One region of the Pseudoalteromonas sp. SR45-1 genome, then DNA from elsewhere that is predicted to be linked to it. Evidence: riboswitches for the same ligand, from Rfam matches in the RefSeq annotation. Region 1 holds a riboswitch; the other holds the start of a gene.
What was found. Region 1 has a riboswitch for lysine ahead of dapA (4-hydroxy-tetrahydrodipicolinate synthase). Riboswitches for the same ligand answer to the same signal wherever they lie in the genome.
Positions count from the first base shown of each region.

Region 2: another riboswitch for lysine. It lies ahead of lysC (lysine-sensitive aspartokinase 3); the one in region 1 lies ahead of dapA (4-hydroxy-tetrahydrodipicolinate synthase).

Region 1 is NZ_JACJDR010000013.1:49,680-58,498, forward strand. Features, by position in the region: gene H5089_RS13995 (phospholipase A) at 1-329, opposite strand, end outside; gene H5089_RS14000 (succinylglutamate desuccinylase/aspartoacylase family protein) at 708-1,829, opposite strand; gene H5089_RS14005 (PLP-dependent decarboxylase) at 1,835-3,040, opposite strand; gene H5089_RS14010 (2,3,4,5-tetrahydropyridine-2,6-dicarboxylate N-succinyltransferase) at 3,040-3,780, opposite strand; gene dapA (4-hydroxy-tetrahydrodipicolinate synthase) at 3,796-4,680, opposite strand; lysine riboswitch at 4,871-5,071, opposite strand; gene H5089_RS14020 (DNA-3-methyladenine glycosylase I) at 5,263-5,961, shown strand; gene H5089_RS14025 (YdiU family protein) at 5,970-7,379, shown strand; gene H5089_RS14030 (OmpA family protein) at 7,770-8,819, shown strand, end outside.
Region 2 is NZ_JACJDR010000003.1:105,452-114,270, forward strand. Features, by position in the region: gene H5089_RS04660 (DUF4136 domain-containing protein) at 150-701, opposite strand; gene H5089_RS04665 (ATPase) at 810-3,587, opposite strand; gene H5089_RS04670 (condensin complex protein MksE) at 3,584-4,132, opposite strand; gene H5089_RS04675 (hypothetical protein) at 4,136-5,407, opposite strand; gene nhaD (sodium:proton antiporter NhaD) at 5,630-6,877, shown strand; lysine riboswitch at 6,979-7,151, shown strand; gene lysC (lysine-sensitive aspartokinase 3) at 7,227-8,630, shown strand; gene H5089_RS04690 (4'-phosphopantetheinyl transferase superfamily protein) at 8,677-8,819, opposite strand, start outside.

The DNA.
Region 1 (8,819 bases):
AAAGGGCGATCGTTTGGGTGTGATACATACGAAAGCGGTAAAATATAGTTACGCTTATGTGGCGTAATTACATTTCTATTTTTTTTACCGACTTCTTCACGAGCTTGGCGTTTATCAAGCGCGGTAAGTTGTTTGTCTTCTTCAAGGGATGAGCACTTTTTACGCAAGTCATCGAGAGTTTGCTTGCCATCTCCACCAATCACTTCATTTAAAATACACTGTTTTACAAGCTCGATGTCGTTGTCTTGCTCGTTTGTAGCAACTTCTTCTTGTGCGAAGGTAGCGGTACTAATTAAAGCAGAAAGAGTTATCCAGTGGCGCCAGCTCATTGTAATTCCTTGTGAGTTTGGGTTGTTGTATGCGTTAATTTAATTATAACGTCTTTTTACATATGTAACGGTGAACTTTTACTGAATTTGTATTCATAACAAGGTCCATACGTATACAAAGTAAATATAGATCAAAAGAAAAGCGGCCTAAGCCGCTTTTCTAATGCAAATTAACTACTTTAGTTAATTTATACCAATTTTGTTAAAAACATGATCATTCTAGCGTATTAAATAACTCACTAACTACGTTAAAAATTATTTATATAGAACAACTATGTACCATAATTTTAGCCTTGTTATTAAGCTATTTCCTTATCGCTATAATAGATCACTAATTTAATGCAATTGGTATTACTCTCACGCAATGAGAAGGGTGAGCTAAAGCTCAAATATGTTAGTAAAAAACTTATAAAGCTCGGTACCTTGATTAACACTCGCTGAGGCAAAGTGCAAAATAGCAATTGCATCGCAATCAAGAGTAAGTGTTTGCAATGGTTGCTCACTTAAGTAGCGCTCCATGCGTAAAATATTGGCAATAGGCTCACCGGCTTTAATGTGCCCGCCAAGTGGGGCTAAGTATTCAACCATGCCGCCAATAGGGGCGTAATAGGCAAAGTAGTCATCTAAATTACATGCATAACGAGTCATATTAACTGGCGTATGCGGTGCGTTTTGTAATACGCCTTTGTGATTTAAGTAACTTAAAATGCTGTTTGCATCGTTTAATGCTTCTTTTAAGTCTATTTTTTCTTGGCTGCCTAGCTCTACAGTAAATGCTTCTACAGCTATTGATAATTCGCGACCTTGTCCGCTAAGCGCATCACTTAAATGCCACCATGGGCAAAAGTTAGCTTCATCCATAGCGCCGTCAAAATCACTAGGAATAAGCAATACATGTTCAATATTAAAGTAACGTGCGCTGTCGGTTGCATAGGTTGGGCAGTACAGATGCTTGCTTGAAATAGGGCCTGTGTGTAAATCGAGTACTATATCAGCCTGATGAGCGAGCTTTTGTAAGTTAAGCGCAATGCGTTTACCCGTATTGAGTAAATAAGCAGGGCCGTTAAGTTTGCTGTCTACTTCGTCAATAAGTGCCTGTTTGAAGTTACTTTTTAATGTAGCGTCGTCATACTGAGTATGATTTTGTGCAAACTGTGCCACTAAATTTTTATTGTAGTGATACATGCGATTCCAATTAGTGCCCGTAATCGGATCGAACCTGCCAAGGGTAAACTCGCCAGATTTTTGATTACAGCCAATCGGATTTGCATAAGGTACAAGGGTAATATCGCCACTAAGGTTAAGGTGTTTTAATTGCTCAAGCAGCTGAAAAATAACTGCGTTACCTTGCACTTCAGCGCCATGCATATTGGCCTGAATGTAAACACTTGGCCCTGTGCCATCACCTTTTAAACGATACACAGGAATTGTAAGTGGTAAGCCGTTTGCAACTTCCCCTACTACAATGTTCTCTTGGCTAATGTGTGTTGTATTACTCATACTTGTTACCTTAAATAATGGCTGGCATTTTCGGCTTGGCGAACACAGGTAAGTGTACCGTTTTGCAAGGTGTACTCAGCAGCTAGCTCATGGCATAAAAAATACGGCATACTTTCGGTAAAGCCGTAAGCACCGCATTGGCTAAACACTAGCCAGTCGTGCTCATCTAAATCGCTTGGTAAGTTATGTTCACCCAAGCAATCAAGCGCTGTACAAAGTGGGCCATATAAAGTGACCGCTTGAGTTTTAGCACTGGATTCACGCAGTAATGCAGCAGGAAAGTCCTGGCTGGTAACAGCAGGGCGTAATAAGTGATTTATACCGCCGCTTAAAATTACTTGTTCTTGATTGTAGTTTTGTTTGCGCTCTACTACTGGGTTTGCGTAATGACCGCATTCGCCAACGGCATAGCGACCAAGTTCCATCCATAATTCTTCTACACCCGCATCATTTTTAATTTTAGCTAGCGCAGCAATTAAGTCATCCCAATCAAGTGTTGCTTCGTTTTGTGTATAAGGAATACCTAAACCGCCGCCTAAATCGAGAATTTTAAGGCTAATATTTAAATCGCTGGCAAGTTGGCTAAGAGGTGCAATCATTTGTGACCACAATTCGCTTAGCTTTTGTGTGCTAAGCATGTTGCCCCACTGAAAAATATGTAAGCCGTCAAACTTAAGTGCAGGGTAGTCGGTTACATTGAGTGCTTGCCACTCATCACAACCCAAACCAAACGGCGTAAGGCTGTCGCCGCCCAGTGGGTTTTTTTCACCTTCAGGCCAGCGTAATTGTACACGCAGTAATACTTGTAACTGCGTATTTTGTAGTTGCGCTTGTTGGTTTAACCAACGTACTTGATTGAGGCTTTCTGCTACGAATATACGCACGCCGCGCTCAATAAAGTGTTTTATTTGTTTAGGGCTTTTTGCAGGCCCTGTGTTGAGCACGCGCTGCGAGCTAATACCTTGTGCTAGTACTTGCTCAAGCTCACCTTTACTTGCTACGTCAAAATTAAAGCCAGCACTGTCTAAGCTTTGAATAATTTTAGACAGTGGGTTTGCTTTTACCGCGTACCACAGCTTTACATCGGTTTGCGCAACTAAACGCGCAAGATGCGTGTTTAGTTGATCTAGGTCGTAAACAAAAAAAGGTGTATCAAGTTGTTGTGTAATAGTATTTACAGCGGTTTTGATAGGCGTGCTCAAAAAGCTCATTATCGTAAAACCTCTTCAAGCAATAACGATGCATCGCTTTTCTCGTCGCGGTATTTAACTATTAACGCACACGACATGCTTAGGCCTTGCTCGCGCGCCCATTCGTTTGATGCAGGGCGAGAGCCCGGTATTACAATCGCGTACTCTGGGATTGGCTCGCCTTTATCTAGTTGGCGCTCGTTTACGCAGTCGTATACTGGAATAGTTGCTGATAAACGCACGCCAGGGGCAAGTACTGCGCCTTTTTTAATGACTACGCCTTCAACAATAATACAGCCTGCACCAATAAATGCGTCATCTTCAACCACTACTGGGCTTGCACCAATTGGCTCAAGTACACCACCAAGCTGAACTGCAGCACTTAAATGTACGTTTTTACCTACTTGCGCACAAGAACCCACCAATGCGTGGCTATCTACCATTGTGCCTTCGTCGATATATGCACCAATGTTTACATACGCTGGTGGCATAATAATCGTGCCTTTAGCAACATAAGCACCACGGCGAACACTTGAGCCACCTGGTACCATACGAACGCCATCATCAGTACTAAATTCTTGCGGAGCTAGGTTATGTTTATCAACAAAGCCGCCTGCAAACTCAGTATTAGTGCCATTTTTAAAGGCTTCTAAAATGCCTTGCTTTACTTCTACGTTAGCTTGCCATTGGCCGCTTTCGTTTTGTGATGCTGCGCGTACTGCGCCCGATTCTAAATTATTTAATAGTTCTAACCAGCTCATTATAAAAACCTGTATTTAATGCCAAGATAAAATGGTGTTGTTTGCAGTTGTGATGCAATCGGTTTGAGTTAACTCAAGATGTGTTAAAGGTGGACGAAGTTGCGGGCTGCTTAAGCGGCCTTGCAAATGCATCAGTACCTTTACGGGAATAGGGTTTGCGACAGCAAATAGGCTATTAATAGCGCTTGACCACTGGGCAAATAAATTAGGGTGTTGACCACTTAAACTGCGCTTAACAAACTCGTGAGTTTGTTCAGGCCATGCGTTTGCAGCTACCGACACCAAACCTCTTGCGCCAGCTTGAGCAAAATAAGGCATTAGCGCATCGTCGCCACTAAAAATAGCTAAATTAGGCGCCGCTTGGCGGTAAGCTTCAAACTGAGCAATACTGCCGCTCGCTTCTTTTAACGCCCATAAATTTTTATTGTTTTGTAAGTTTTGAATTGTTGCCGCTGGGATGCTAACAGCGCTTCGACCGGGTACGTTATAAAGCATACATGGATGAGCGCTTGCATTTAGTAGGCTTTCAAACCAATGAGTTTGACCTATAGCGCCAGGCTTTGCATAAAGCGGTGAGCCAAGTAAAAAGCTATGAATTGGGAGTGTATTACAGTAGTTAACCCACTCAATTTGTTGCTTTAAGTTACTACCGCCCACAGCTACCATGAGTGGTACTGTTGGTTTTAGCTGGCATACGTGCTCAACAATGGCTTGTTGCTCTTTTAGCGTTAGTGCTAAACCTTCGCCCGTACTGCCAAGTAGCAAAATACCGTTATGTGCCGCTTCTTGATCGCTAACCAACTTAGTTAACGTGTTGTAGTCAACATCGCCGTGTTGATCAAATGGCGTTACGAGCGCGGTCCACAGTGAGTAGTCGTTTAAATTGAAGTTGTTGATCATCTCTCACGAACTTATAATTTGTACCAACTTTATTAAAAACGTGATCATTTAAGCGATAACTAATTTAATGCAATTGGTATTATTCGAAGAGTCAAAAAGCTTTATGGAAGGAGCCGCATTAACGTCGTTCGAACTAATAATTCGAAGAGCGAATGGGCTTAAAATAATAGGGCGCACGGCCTTAATATTTAAGACCAGAAGCTCTCCACCAAACTAACAAGCTGCTTTTTATAAGCAGCTATTGGTGACAGTCGCTAGGGTTCAACCTAGTCGCCCGAAATAAACACCTCGCAAAAGTGGTTACTTCTCGGCGTTAATTCCCCTCACGTATGCTTGCTGGAGTTTGCGCTCCTAACATACGCTACCTGAATAACGCACCTCTTCTAGCCCTTTGCACCTGTTTGTAGAGTAAAACTTACAAACCTGTGCAATTTAAATAGGGTAATTACGGCGATTAAAGCATTTTAGCCGTCTAGGTGTCAAGCGACTAAATACAGATTAATTCATCGAAAAGAGGGGTGGTTACGTATTAGGTGCTTTTCTCGTACACTAGCAATATAAGTAGTGAGGTATTTAATTAGTATGGAAAAATTTAGCGATATTTATAAGCGAGCGGTAGAGCGAAAAGGCTCTGAAAAAATGCTTAAGTTATTACTTGCAAAACCGCTATCTAAAAAACAACTAAGCACGTTAAGTGACGACGATTGGCTTGAAGAATTTACTCGAAAAGTATTTCAAAGCGGCTTTTATTGGTCAGTCATAAATAATAAGTGGCCGGGCTTTAGAGAGGTTTTTTGGGATTTTAGCGTTGATAAGTTATTAATGATGCCACCCGATATGCTGGAGCAAAAAGCAACGGATGAGCGCATTGTTCGTAACTATAAAAAAGTAAAAACAATTACCGAAAATGCTTACATGATCCACGAAATAGCAGGGGAACATGGCAGTTTTAGCCAGTTTATCGCTAATTGGCCAACAGACGATATTATTGGTTTGTGGGCGTATTTAAAAAAGCATGGTTCGCGTTTAGGCGGAAATACAGGGCCTTATGCGCTGCGAGCACTTGGTAAAGATACATTTTTACTATCACGCGATGTAGAGAATTATTTGCGTGCCCATAAAATTATAGACGGCGGCTTACAAACTAAAAAGTCACTAAATGCAGCCCAAGCTTTTTTTAACGAAATGCAAGAGCAAAGTGGCTTAAGTATGCAAGAGTTAAGCTTAATTGTTGCTTATGGCGTAGGTGACAACCGTGTTGGTATAAGTCAGCAACAATAGGAATTACAATGAAATTAGTGCCAAGATACACAGATGTTGCAGAAAACTTCGCGATAGAAGATTTCCCTGCAAGTGTCGCCTCTCCTCAGTTATTGCTGTGGAACGAGAGTTTAGCAAAAGAGTTTAATATTAACGTTGCGGCTGATTTACGTGCCAGCACTTTTAGCGGTAACGAAAAACAGGCGATTCCTGCAGTAGCACTTGGTTACTCTGGGCACCAATTTGGACATTTTTCACCACGCTTAGGCGATGGACGAGCGCACTTACTGGGCGCTATTAGTGATGATGAAAACCAGTTATGGGATATTCAATTAAAAGGCTCTGGTGCTACTCCTTACTCAAGAGGTGGGGATGGACGTTGTGCTCTTGGTCCTGCTATTCGTGAATACGTAATGAGCGAAGCAATGCATGCACTGGGAGTTAAAACCACACGCTGCTTAGCGGTTGTTGGTAGTGGTGAAACGGTTTATCGTAATCCGCCACAAGCAGGGGCTATCGTTACGCGTGTAGCAACGAGTCATATTCGTGTTGGCTCGTTTCAATATTTAGCGACGCAAGGCGATGTTGAAGGGCTTAAAAATTTAGCCGATTTAGCTATAGAGCGGCACTACCCAGAAATAACCGATACAGGTTCGCAGCGATACTTAGCATTTTTAGGCGCTGTGATTAAAAACCAAGTTAAGCTAGTTGTGAGCTGGATGCGTGTTGGCTTTATTCACGGAGTAATGAATACAGATAATACGCTAGTTAGCGGAGAGACTATTGATTACGGCCCGTGTGCCATGATGAATAGCTTTGATTTTGATACCGTATTTAGCTCTATAGACAAACAAGGCCGCTATGCATTCGGTAATCAACCTAATATAGCTAACTGGAACTGCGCACGCTTAGCTGAGAGTTTAATACCGCTTATTAGCGATGATGACGAGCAAGCTGTTTCATTAATGACGCCATTTATTAATATTTTTGCTGAGCAGTTTAATACTGAGTTTACGGCTATGTGGGCACAAAAACTGGGTTTAAATGAATCTAGCGATAGTAGCGGCGAGTTAATAGCAGAGTTGTTAACGCTATTAAAAGATAATCAGCTCGACTACACCAATACCTTTGATGCGCTTACTGAATCCTTAAAAGGAGAAAAAAGCGTACCTGAGTCGCTAATTGAATGGAGAGCTAAGTGGGTAAGTTTAACTGACGATAATAGTTATGAAGTAATGAGAGCTGCAAATCCTCGTGTAATACCGCGTAATCATGTGATCGAAGAAATAATTGCACAATATAACGCTACAGGGTCTAGTGAGTTACTACAGCGCTTTATAAAAATAGCTGGGAATCCATATTCTAACAGTGAAGAGTTATCAGAGTTTTGCTCTCCACCGACGAATGATAATGACTACCAGACTTTTTGTGGTACTTAATACTTAACTTTAAATATAACCGCATGATTAAAAAGAGTCATTTTTTAATCAAACATGCGCATATACCTAGGGGAATGCTAATTCTGGTGGTATTATGCGCACAATTAAAACCAAGCAATATTTCTTTGCATTTATAAGTGCATTTAATTTAATTGCTCTTACATTCCTTGCTAAGTACTAATTTACAAAAAACTACTATATTTATTTTTCAATAAAGTTTTAATTTCGCCTATAGTAAGTGGATGTGTGTTGCGACAAGGCATAGAAAAAAGTAATAAACTTTATTTTTCGTTAAGTATTGATTAACAAAGGCTCAGTTAGTCTATATAAAACTGATTGAGCTAGTATCGATTAGCTACAATTTACAATTGTTCAAATGGGAAGAAAACAATGAAATTAAAATCACTTACAATTGCAATCGCGTTGGCTGCAACTAGCGCATCTACATTCGCTGCTGATAAAGAAGAAGGTTTCTACATTGGCGCATTTGGCGACTACTATGACGCATCTTGGAAAAACATGCGTGACCAAGCTGGTCTTGACGTAAACGAATCAACTGGCTGGGGTGTTGAAGCTGGTTACCGTTTCAGTGATTACTGGAGCGCACGTCTTGAATATGCAGACATGGATTTTAATGCTTTTGATAAAGTTGCTGGCAACCGTAACAATATTGATGGCGAGCGTTACGGTATTGATGCTCTTTACCATTTAGACGGCGGTCCTTTCTATGGTCTTTTCGGTATTAAAGAAATTGACGTAGTTGATGACAACACATTCTTAAATGCAGGTGTTGGTTACCAACATTTCATTACAGATGGCTTATTTGTAAATGCTGAAACAGCTGTATACCAAGGTCTTGACCGTGGTTACACAGATGTTGGTGCTAAAATTGGTATTAACTACTTATTTGGCCAAAACTCTGCTCCTGTAGAGCCAGTAAAACCAGCTCCAGAGCCTAAAGTAGTTGAAGTAGCTGTAGCTCCTGTAGACAGCGACAACGATAACATTCTTGACGCAGATGATAAGTGTCCTAACACACCTATGACTGATGCTGTAGATGGTACTGGTTGTACTTTATATGAAGATAAAGAAGTAACAGTAAGTTTATTAGTGACTTTCCCTAACAATGCTTCAGCAGTATCTACTCAATATTTAGATGATATTGAAAAAGTATCTGCATTCTTAAAAGAGTACCCAGATACAACAGTACTATTAGAAGGTCACACTTCTGCTGTAGGTAAAGCAACTTACAACAAATGGTTATCTAAAAAACGTGCTGATGCTGTAGCTAAGCAACTTGTTGCTGATGGTATTGCTGAAGACCGTATTACTACAGTTGGTTTGGGTGAAGAGCGTCTTAAAAATGATGCAAACACTAAAGCTGCAAACGCAGAAAACCGTCGTGTAGAAGCGCATATCAAAACTATCAAAAACGTTAAA
Region 2 (8,819 bases), on a different contig from region 1:
GTTTAATCCGGTATTTTGTAGACGTGCAGCTTGCTGACGTGATGAGCGCAGCTCATAATTATTTAAACCTGAAGTCCCAAAAATACATACCCACAAAAAAGCTCACGTACTGTGAGCTTTTTTAAAACTTACTTATAGCTAATTTTAACTTACTGCTGCTTTTGCGGGGGGAAGTTACTTAATATTTCGCTCACTGTCTTATTAATTGATGCTTCACGTTGTTCTGGCGATTGGTTTTTCTTTAATCGGCCTTCTTTTGCGCCGCGCCATACTAGCTGGTTAGATTCACGGTCTACAATATCAATAATCAGTGTGCCCACTTCGTATTCACGCGCGGTTGTGTCACGTTGAAAACCAGTACCCCAATAACCCCAATGCGGGCGGTAGTTTACATTAAATGTATCTACTTCAAGCTCTTTATCTACCGATGCATGATAGTTAACAAGTACATCAGCATTTGCTGCATCAACTAAGCTCATACCTAGTGTTTGGCTCAGTTCTGCGTTAACGGCAGTGCGAACACGTTTTTCCATTAGGCCATTAATTTGGTAATTATTTGTATCTTTAGTTAGGCTGGCGTTTTCTACCCAAGCAAATGTTTTAAAATTACTAAAGTTGGCTGATTTATCGTAATCCCAATCAGGGGTTTGTGTACAGGCTGTAAGTAGTGCTAGCGCTGCAACAATAAGTATATTTTTCATTACGTTTGCTCCAATAAAATGCATTAATTTAAAATAACACACATCGTTTAAATGTGTATTATTTAAACGTCCTATATTTTAGTTTAGTTGGTTTGCCTTAACGGCCAATTAATTGTGTTCAACTTCAATCCAATCTTTTTCATCTACCCAGTTTTGTGCACCGTCTTTTACCGAGCGAATCGGCACAATGTAGTCACAACTTATTTGCGGCTTAACTGAGGCAAATATAGGCACAAAACCAAAGCTTAGTGCGGTTTCTATAATCGCTTTTTGATTTTGCGGGTCAATGTCGGCCGCTTCATCTATGTAAATAGGTATACGGTATAGGTTTTGTTCCTGATCGCTTAATAAGTAACGAATAAACAACATGCCACACAATAACTTAATCGTAATACGTGTGCCGTTTGAACCTGCAGAATCTATTTTTTCAAAGTGCTCTGTTTCACCTGCGCGGTTAACCACTTCAAATCGAATATCAAATAAATCGGTAAGTGTTAAGCCCGCTTTATCTGATGCGAGTTTAATTAAGTGATCTTTTGCTTCGTTTACCGCACTTTCGCTGTACGGTTCTTGGCTAAGTAAATCAAGCGTGTCACCTTGCTCAAACTGATGCGACGTGCTGATAATGGTATCTATACTATCAACCAGCATTTTGCGCGGTATGACGTTAATTTTAAACGCTTGCAGGTTTGAAATACGGTGCTGGCTTATGCCTTTATTAAAGCTATTCATTTCGCGGCGAAGTCGGTCTAAATCTTCTCGCAAGCCTTTTATAGTTGCGGCCACTTCGGTAAGCGCAACGCGTGCTTGGCGCTCAACAGCATCGCGTTCGTTATCAATATTATGAAAGGCGCTTATTAGCTTTTGGTATTTAGTGTATTCGTCGTTTTCATTGTCGAATTTAGTAATACCCGCGTTATATACATGCAAATAGGTATTACGCACGTTTATGTCAAAATTACGCAGTTCTTGGCAGTCTTTATTAAAATGATGAACAAGGTCGCTTAAGTTATCAAAGTCGACCGTAATATCAATCATGTATGGAGTTACTTTACCGCTGTATAAATCAAGCGTGTGATCAATTCGCTCGCTCTTAACTTGGCGTAATCGCTCAGTTTGGCGATTAATTTGCTCTTGTTTCGATTTAATTAACGAGCGACGATCGGCAATTGAGCCGCTATTTTTTTGAATATCTTGCAAGTAGTCGTCAACTTGTTCGCGCTCAGCTAATAACTGCTCTTTTAGCATGGCTTGCGCTTCAACCGAATGCTGCATTACCTCAAACTGCTCTAAGCGTTTTAGCGCGCCCTCGAGGCTCATAAGCTCATCGTATAACGCGTCTTTTTCTTTTTGCTTGTCGGCAACGTTTGCAGCAACATCGCGCTGTTGCTTAAACTCTTTAAGTGAATGCTCAAGTGCATTTAACTGAGCGGTTAATTGCTCTTTGTTTTCGCCGCTTTGCATTTGCACAGGCGAGAGCTTTTTAAGCTTAATGCTCGCACCTGGTAGCGTTAAGACGCCGCCTTTAACGTTTTCACTTAATAGCGATAAAAATTCCCCAAACGCGTCTTCGTCATCAATGGTTATATCGCCATTAGTGGTGGTTGCAAACGAGAGAATATCAGGGTTTAAAATGCGCGATATTTCTTCTACTTCTTTTAACGAGAGGTCTTCGCGCATGCGGGTAAACAAATTAAATTCAAGATTTTTAAGTTGCAGCTTTAGGCTCTTAATTTGTTTTTGTGTTTCGCTGATGCGGTAGTCAAGCGTGTGCAGGCTTTGCCCTTGTGCGCTAGTTATAGAGTGCGAAAGCGACTCGTAATCTTGCTTTAACTGAGTCAGGCTGGTTTTAAGGGTGGCTTTATTTACTAGTTCAAACTCGCTTTTAAGCGCATCGTAATCTAAAAACCACTGCTCAATTTGAGTTTGTCTGCGCTCTATATCACGCGATTGCTGTACGTATAGGCTTTGCTTTTGCTCAAACTCGTGTTTTTCGTGCTCTATATCTTCAAGCGCTATGGCAAGCTCAGAGAGTTGCGACTCTTGATAGGTATCAAAATCAATCAGTGCTTGGTCAATTTTAGGCGCGTATGCGGCTAATTTACCTTTAAGCACGGTTTGGTTTTCAAGCATTGATTCAAGCGCGGCTATTGGCTCTTGCATTGACTCAAGGGCTTTTAATTCGCGTTTTGAGCGATTTACTTTATCAAATGAGCGACGCCATACTTCATAAAAGTCGACTTTAGAGTTTGACATATGGCGTTCAAACACGCGTAACATAAAGCGTTTTACGTCGCTTGCGCCTAATTTGTGTAAGTTAAGAATACGTCTAAATATTTCTTTATAAATAGAGGAGTCTTGCACATTATTAAGCGGGATCATTTTTAAGTTTATGTCGCCATCAAAAGGCGTTGCGCCACCAGTCAATAGCGCGTTTAGCTCTTGTGCTTTTAACTCAATAGGATTGTAGTTAAGCGATTTTAAATGGTTGAACAGCTTGGTAAATTTAATAATAGTTTTACCTTGCGTGTACTGCTCTAAATCAAGCTTTCCTTGATAACAAAAGTACTGATGCGCGTAACCGGCAATTTTACCAAGTCCCGCAACGCCTATTACTACCGAGCCATGAGGCAAGTTAGCTTCTAGTAAAATGTACGACTGATCGGATGAAAAATAAAACTTACGGGTTTCATCTAAATCGTGTCCGTCCCATTCTGTTAAGCGTAAATCGTTAATAAGCGGAAACTGCAGGGCGTTAATAACCGAGCTTTTACCGGTGTTATTGGGCGCGCAAATAGAGCTGCTTTTATCAAGCGGGATCACACATTTTGCATAGCCTGCGGTATTAAGTAGGGCGAGTTTACTTAGTCCGTATAAGTTTTTCATTGCTCGTCCTCTGTAATGTAGGTTTCTTCGTTTACTTCCATGAGTGCATCTATGTAGCGGTGAATTGGCGCTTGTAGCATAAAGCCGCCTTCTACTTCACGGGCTAAACCTAAGCGCACCATGCGCAGGTAAACGTCTTTACGCAAATCCGATCCCGAAAATATCTCAAGCTGATCAAACAAATGTTTGTTAATTTGCACCAGCGTTTGCATAAGCTCTAAATCGTTTACGTCGTCAAACAATGCGCGCATTGGGTCTTTACCCGTATTGGCGTAGTGCTCAATTAAAATGTAAATGGTGAGCGCGATAGCGCGAGATATTTTGCCCATATTTGGCGTACTTTCGTCGTTACCAAAATAATAAAAGCCACGGCTGTCGTGTTTTAAATCGTTACCTAGGGCGGTAAATAGGGCGGTGTAGTCTTCTATGTGTTGGTCAAGCTCTTGCCACATTACGTTGTCTTGCTCGCAAATGTGATAACCCGCTACTAATTTTTTATTAATGGCTTGTAGATGGGTTAGCTCGTCTAAGTTTATGTGTGTCATGGTTTATTTACCTGCCTTTGAATCTGGCTGAGGCTCTGAATTAAATGGATATAAAGAAAAGTGCTGACCGGCAATTTTTACGCGGGCTTTTTCATCGCTTTGAATTATTTTAATATCGCTGTCGCTGACTAATTTTTGATACAAAAATAGCATTTCGTCGGCATCGAGATCTGGATAGCTTTCGTCTAAAAATTGCAGCAAGGGCTGCGGCTTTTTGCGTTTTTTATTAAAGCGCTTAGCAAAGTTGGTTTTAACATCGTTGTAGTCAGGAATATTAGGCGTAACAAATGCAGGCACGTCTTGCTGGTCAGGCAATTGGTATTCTTCGTGTTCAAATTCAACCAAGCTTGCCATGTAAGCCACAATATGGCGTTGCTGACCAAGCGAATATCGCTGCGCGTCGCTTACAAAATTTGGCTGCACAGCACTTAGCATATTGTCTACACCACTTTTACGCACCAGCCCAAGTACTTTGGCTGCTTGGCGAGTAATTAAGTTATTACGACGTAGCTCCTCGCGCAGTGGCATAAGCATATCAGCACTTTTACGTAAGCTTTCTCGGCCCATTAAATGCATTTCGAGTATACGGGTACGTAATTGCTCCAGCATACGTTTGTCGTTATACGCTTTACCTGAGCGCTCAATGTGCAGTATTTGCTTACTTATTTGCTCTTCAATGAGGGTAAAACATGCATGAAACTCACCACGAATATCAACCATTTCAAGCATTGGCTCTATGTATTCGTCAAAGGCTTCTATTACCGCTTTATAACGCTTTTGCAGCGATTGCACTGCATTATTTGATTTGGCTTGTTCAACAATATTTAAAATAGCGTTTTCGTTGTGCGTATAGAGCTTCATTATTTTACGCACCCGATCATCCATAATGCGGCTGTAGCGTCGTAAGTCGTCAAAGTCTTCTATTTCGCCAGCGTTATCTAGGCGGTTACCTAAACGAGCAAGGTCCTCTACTAATACGCTAATTTCTTGCGCTAAACCTAAATGCTCTTCTTGCAGTAAAAAAGTAGCAAAATCAGCAATAGCACGATTTATTTCAAGCTGAGAGGATTTAGCCAGTGGAATTAAAATATCTTGGTTTAACAAACGATTTGTTTCTTTATAAATGCGTTCGTTTGACCACGTAGGCTGCTTTTGCTTAATCGCGTTTTGTACGTCTTTTAGGCTAAAGTCAGCCATTTTAAAACGTTTAAATAATAGCTCTAATACACCCCAATGTTCGGTTATGGTGTTTAGCAGCTTTTTAGCTGGGATCATAAGGGGTTACAACATCCTAGTATTTTATTATTGAGTTCTTTTAGAAGACTCATTATTACGTATTTTTAATTAACCTTGTCTGTATATAGTATTCGTTTTTAAGACCATTTAATAATAGTTTTTGCATAGAGGCAGTGCTAAAATTCGCGCCGAAAATAGGCACATGAAATGGAATGTTATTTGTGTGTTCTTTAAAACTATATCAAAGGTTGTTTAACTACCATGGTTTCCTCGATTATTCTAACCCTGATAGCGATTGCATTTTTACTGATCGTTATAGAAGATATAATCCATGTAAATAAAGCTAAAACCACGCTGTTTTTTGGTACGCTTTGCTGGATTCTTCTTTTTATATACCCCCTACACGGGCAAAGCCCCGATACGATTCAGCATCTTTTAAACGAAAATATTTTAGAAATTGCCTCATTATGGCTATTTTTAATGGCTGCAATGACCTTTGTCGCGTATTTAAATTCAAAGGGGTTTATAGAAAATATTGTGCACCGTGTTATGCCAAAAAGTATTAGCGAAAAAAAGCTCATGTTTTTGGTGGGTGGTTTTGCGTTTTTGTTTTCGTCGATTTCAGATAACGTAACAGCGACGCTTATATCGCTTGCGGTTGTTATGTCGTTAAAGCTTGAACCTAAAAAGCTCGTTAAATACGCCACGCTTATTGTGTTTGGAGTGAACTCAGGTGGGGTATCGCTAATAACAGGTGACGTAACCACACTAATGATATTTTTAGATGGCAAAGTAACCATTGCTCATTTATTACTACTTATAGCGCCAGCACTTGCAAGCGTTATGCTGCTTGCTGCGTTACTGTCTATAGGTATGAAAGGGCGTGTTGAGTTTGCTAGTGCAGGTAAAACCCGCATTGAAAAAACCGACATAACCATTGCTGTTATATTTTTATCTACCGTAGTGAGCACACTTACGTTGAGTGTAATTTACAGCGTACCGCCTTTATTAACCTTTTTGTTTGGCTTATCAGTGATGTTTTTAGTGGCGCAATTTTTAATGCGCAAAAAAGACATAAACAAAGACATAATCGATTTTGTTCGCGATATAGAATACGACACATTATTGTTTTTTGTAGGTGTACTTTTACTTGTAGGCGCACTTAAAGAAATTGGTATGTTGAGTAAATTTACCGACCTATACACGGTAATGGCACCAGAATACGCAAACTACTTAATGGGCATATTATCAGCTGGGGTCGATAACGTACCGCTTACCGCTGCATTATTAAAAGCCAATATAGTAATGAGCCAACAACATTGGTTGTCGTTTACGTATGCAACGGGTGTGGGCGGTTCAATGCTTATTATTGGTTCGGCTGCGGGCATTATTGCCATGAGTAAAGTTAAAGCGCTTACCTTTATGAGCTACTTGCGTTTATCGCTGCATTTATTAATTTGTTACACGGTTGGATATGCGGGCTCGTATTACATGGGCAGTTTTATTTAACTCATAAATTATTAAATGCTTGACAGCTAGACGTCTAAACGATAACTTTCAAAGCCCCGCTACTTAGTGGGGTTTTGTTTTATTAGCCACTGGTTAATAAAGCATTCAGAAGAGGTGCGATACTTAGGTACTTAATGTTAGGCGACGAAAGCCAATGATCATTAAGGAGGGAAGTACTCGCCGAGGAAAATAATGGTACGTCGTCATTGTTTTTCGGTTTATGGGGCTGAATCCTCAAAACTGTCACCAATATAGGTGGAGAGCTTCTGGCAGTGGACTTATCTTCAAGCATTCCTTTGCCAAGTTCTTCTTGTTTTATTGCGGTTTGGATACCGCGAAAGGAGACTAAATGACTACCCAATCAGCGCCACAAACAGTACCACAAACAGAGTTAAGCGCAAAATCAGATTACATCGTTGCCAAATTTGGCGGAACCAGTGTTGCAAACTTCGAAGCGATGAGTCGCTGTAGCGAAATTATTGTTGCAGATAAAAGCGTACGTATTGTTGCCGTGAGCGCCAGTGCTGGCGTAACTAACCATTTAGTTGCACTGTGTAAATCAAGTATTACCCCAAGTGAGCGCCAAGAACACATAAACGGCGTGCTTGCTATTCAACAAACTATTTTAGATGAGTTATCGCTTGATGCCGATTTAGCGGTTGGCTTTAACGAAACCCTAAAAGCATTTCAAACATTGGCTCAAGAGTCACTAACTACCGATCAGCAACACGACGAGCTACTTAGCTTTGGTGAGCGTTTATCGTCGTATTTGTTTGCTCAGGTGCTGCGTTTACAAGGTTTAAATGCCGATCGCTTTGATGTGCGCAAGGTGCTTAAAACCGACAGCCAATTTGGTAAAGCAACGCCTAATGTTGCGGCCACAGCACAAGCTGCTAAAGAATTCTTAATCCCGTTATTAGATGAGCAAGTAATTGTTACTCAGGGCTTTATTGGCAGTGACGAATACGGCCAAACAACAACGCTTGGACGTGGTGGTTCTGACTATAGCGCTGCACTTTTAGCTGAAGCAATTAACGCTAAAAGCGTGCATATTTGGACCGACGTAGTGGGCATTTTTAGCACCGACCCGCGTTTGTGTGCAAAAGCGACGCCTATTGCACGTTTAAGCTTTGACGAAGCCGCCGAAATGGCGACCTTTGGCGCAAAAGTATTGCACCCAGCGACTATTTTACCAGCAAGCCGGAGCCACATTAACGTGTTTGTAGGTTCTAGCCGCGAGCCAGAGCGTGGCGGTACATGGATTGAGCGCGAAAAATCGCAGCAACCAGGCATACGCGCAGTAACGCAACGTAAAAACCAAATATTGCTTACGCTTAAAAGCCCAGAAATGCTACTCGCTAGTGGCTTTTTAGCACGCGTATTTACACTATTAAGTGAATACAATATATCGGTAGATTTGGTAACCACATCTGAAATTAGCGTAGCTATAACGCTTGATAACGCGCAAAACGCCTCGCGTCCAGAGCTTGACCAAGAATGCCTAGATAAGCTTGCAGAGTTTTGCCATGTGTCGGTAGAAAACAATTTAACACTGGTAGCACTTATTGGCTCTGAGATTCAATTACGCCAACACGAAATGAACTTAATGAGTGTACTAAAAGACTTTAACATTCGATTAATTTGCCACGGTGCTAGTAAGCACAACCTGTGCTTTTTAGTAGAGCAAACTGAGTCAGATAACGTAGTACAATCTATTCATAGCCGTTTATTAGAAAGCGATTTTGCTGCGTAAATAGCGGTTATTCAGGAAAGCGATTTATTAAAGTTACCTAATAAAGTCACTTAACAAAATCAGTTAATAAAAAGCATCGCCAGTCGGTGCTTTTTTTATGCACCACACTCATATCAAAACAAACATTACTGTCACTGCTATCAGCTACAGTAACGCTATTACTGCAAGCACTGAGCTTTGCACTATGTA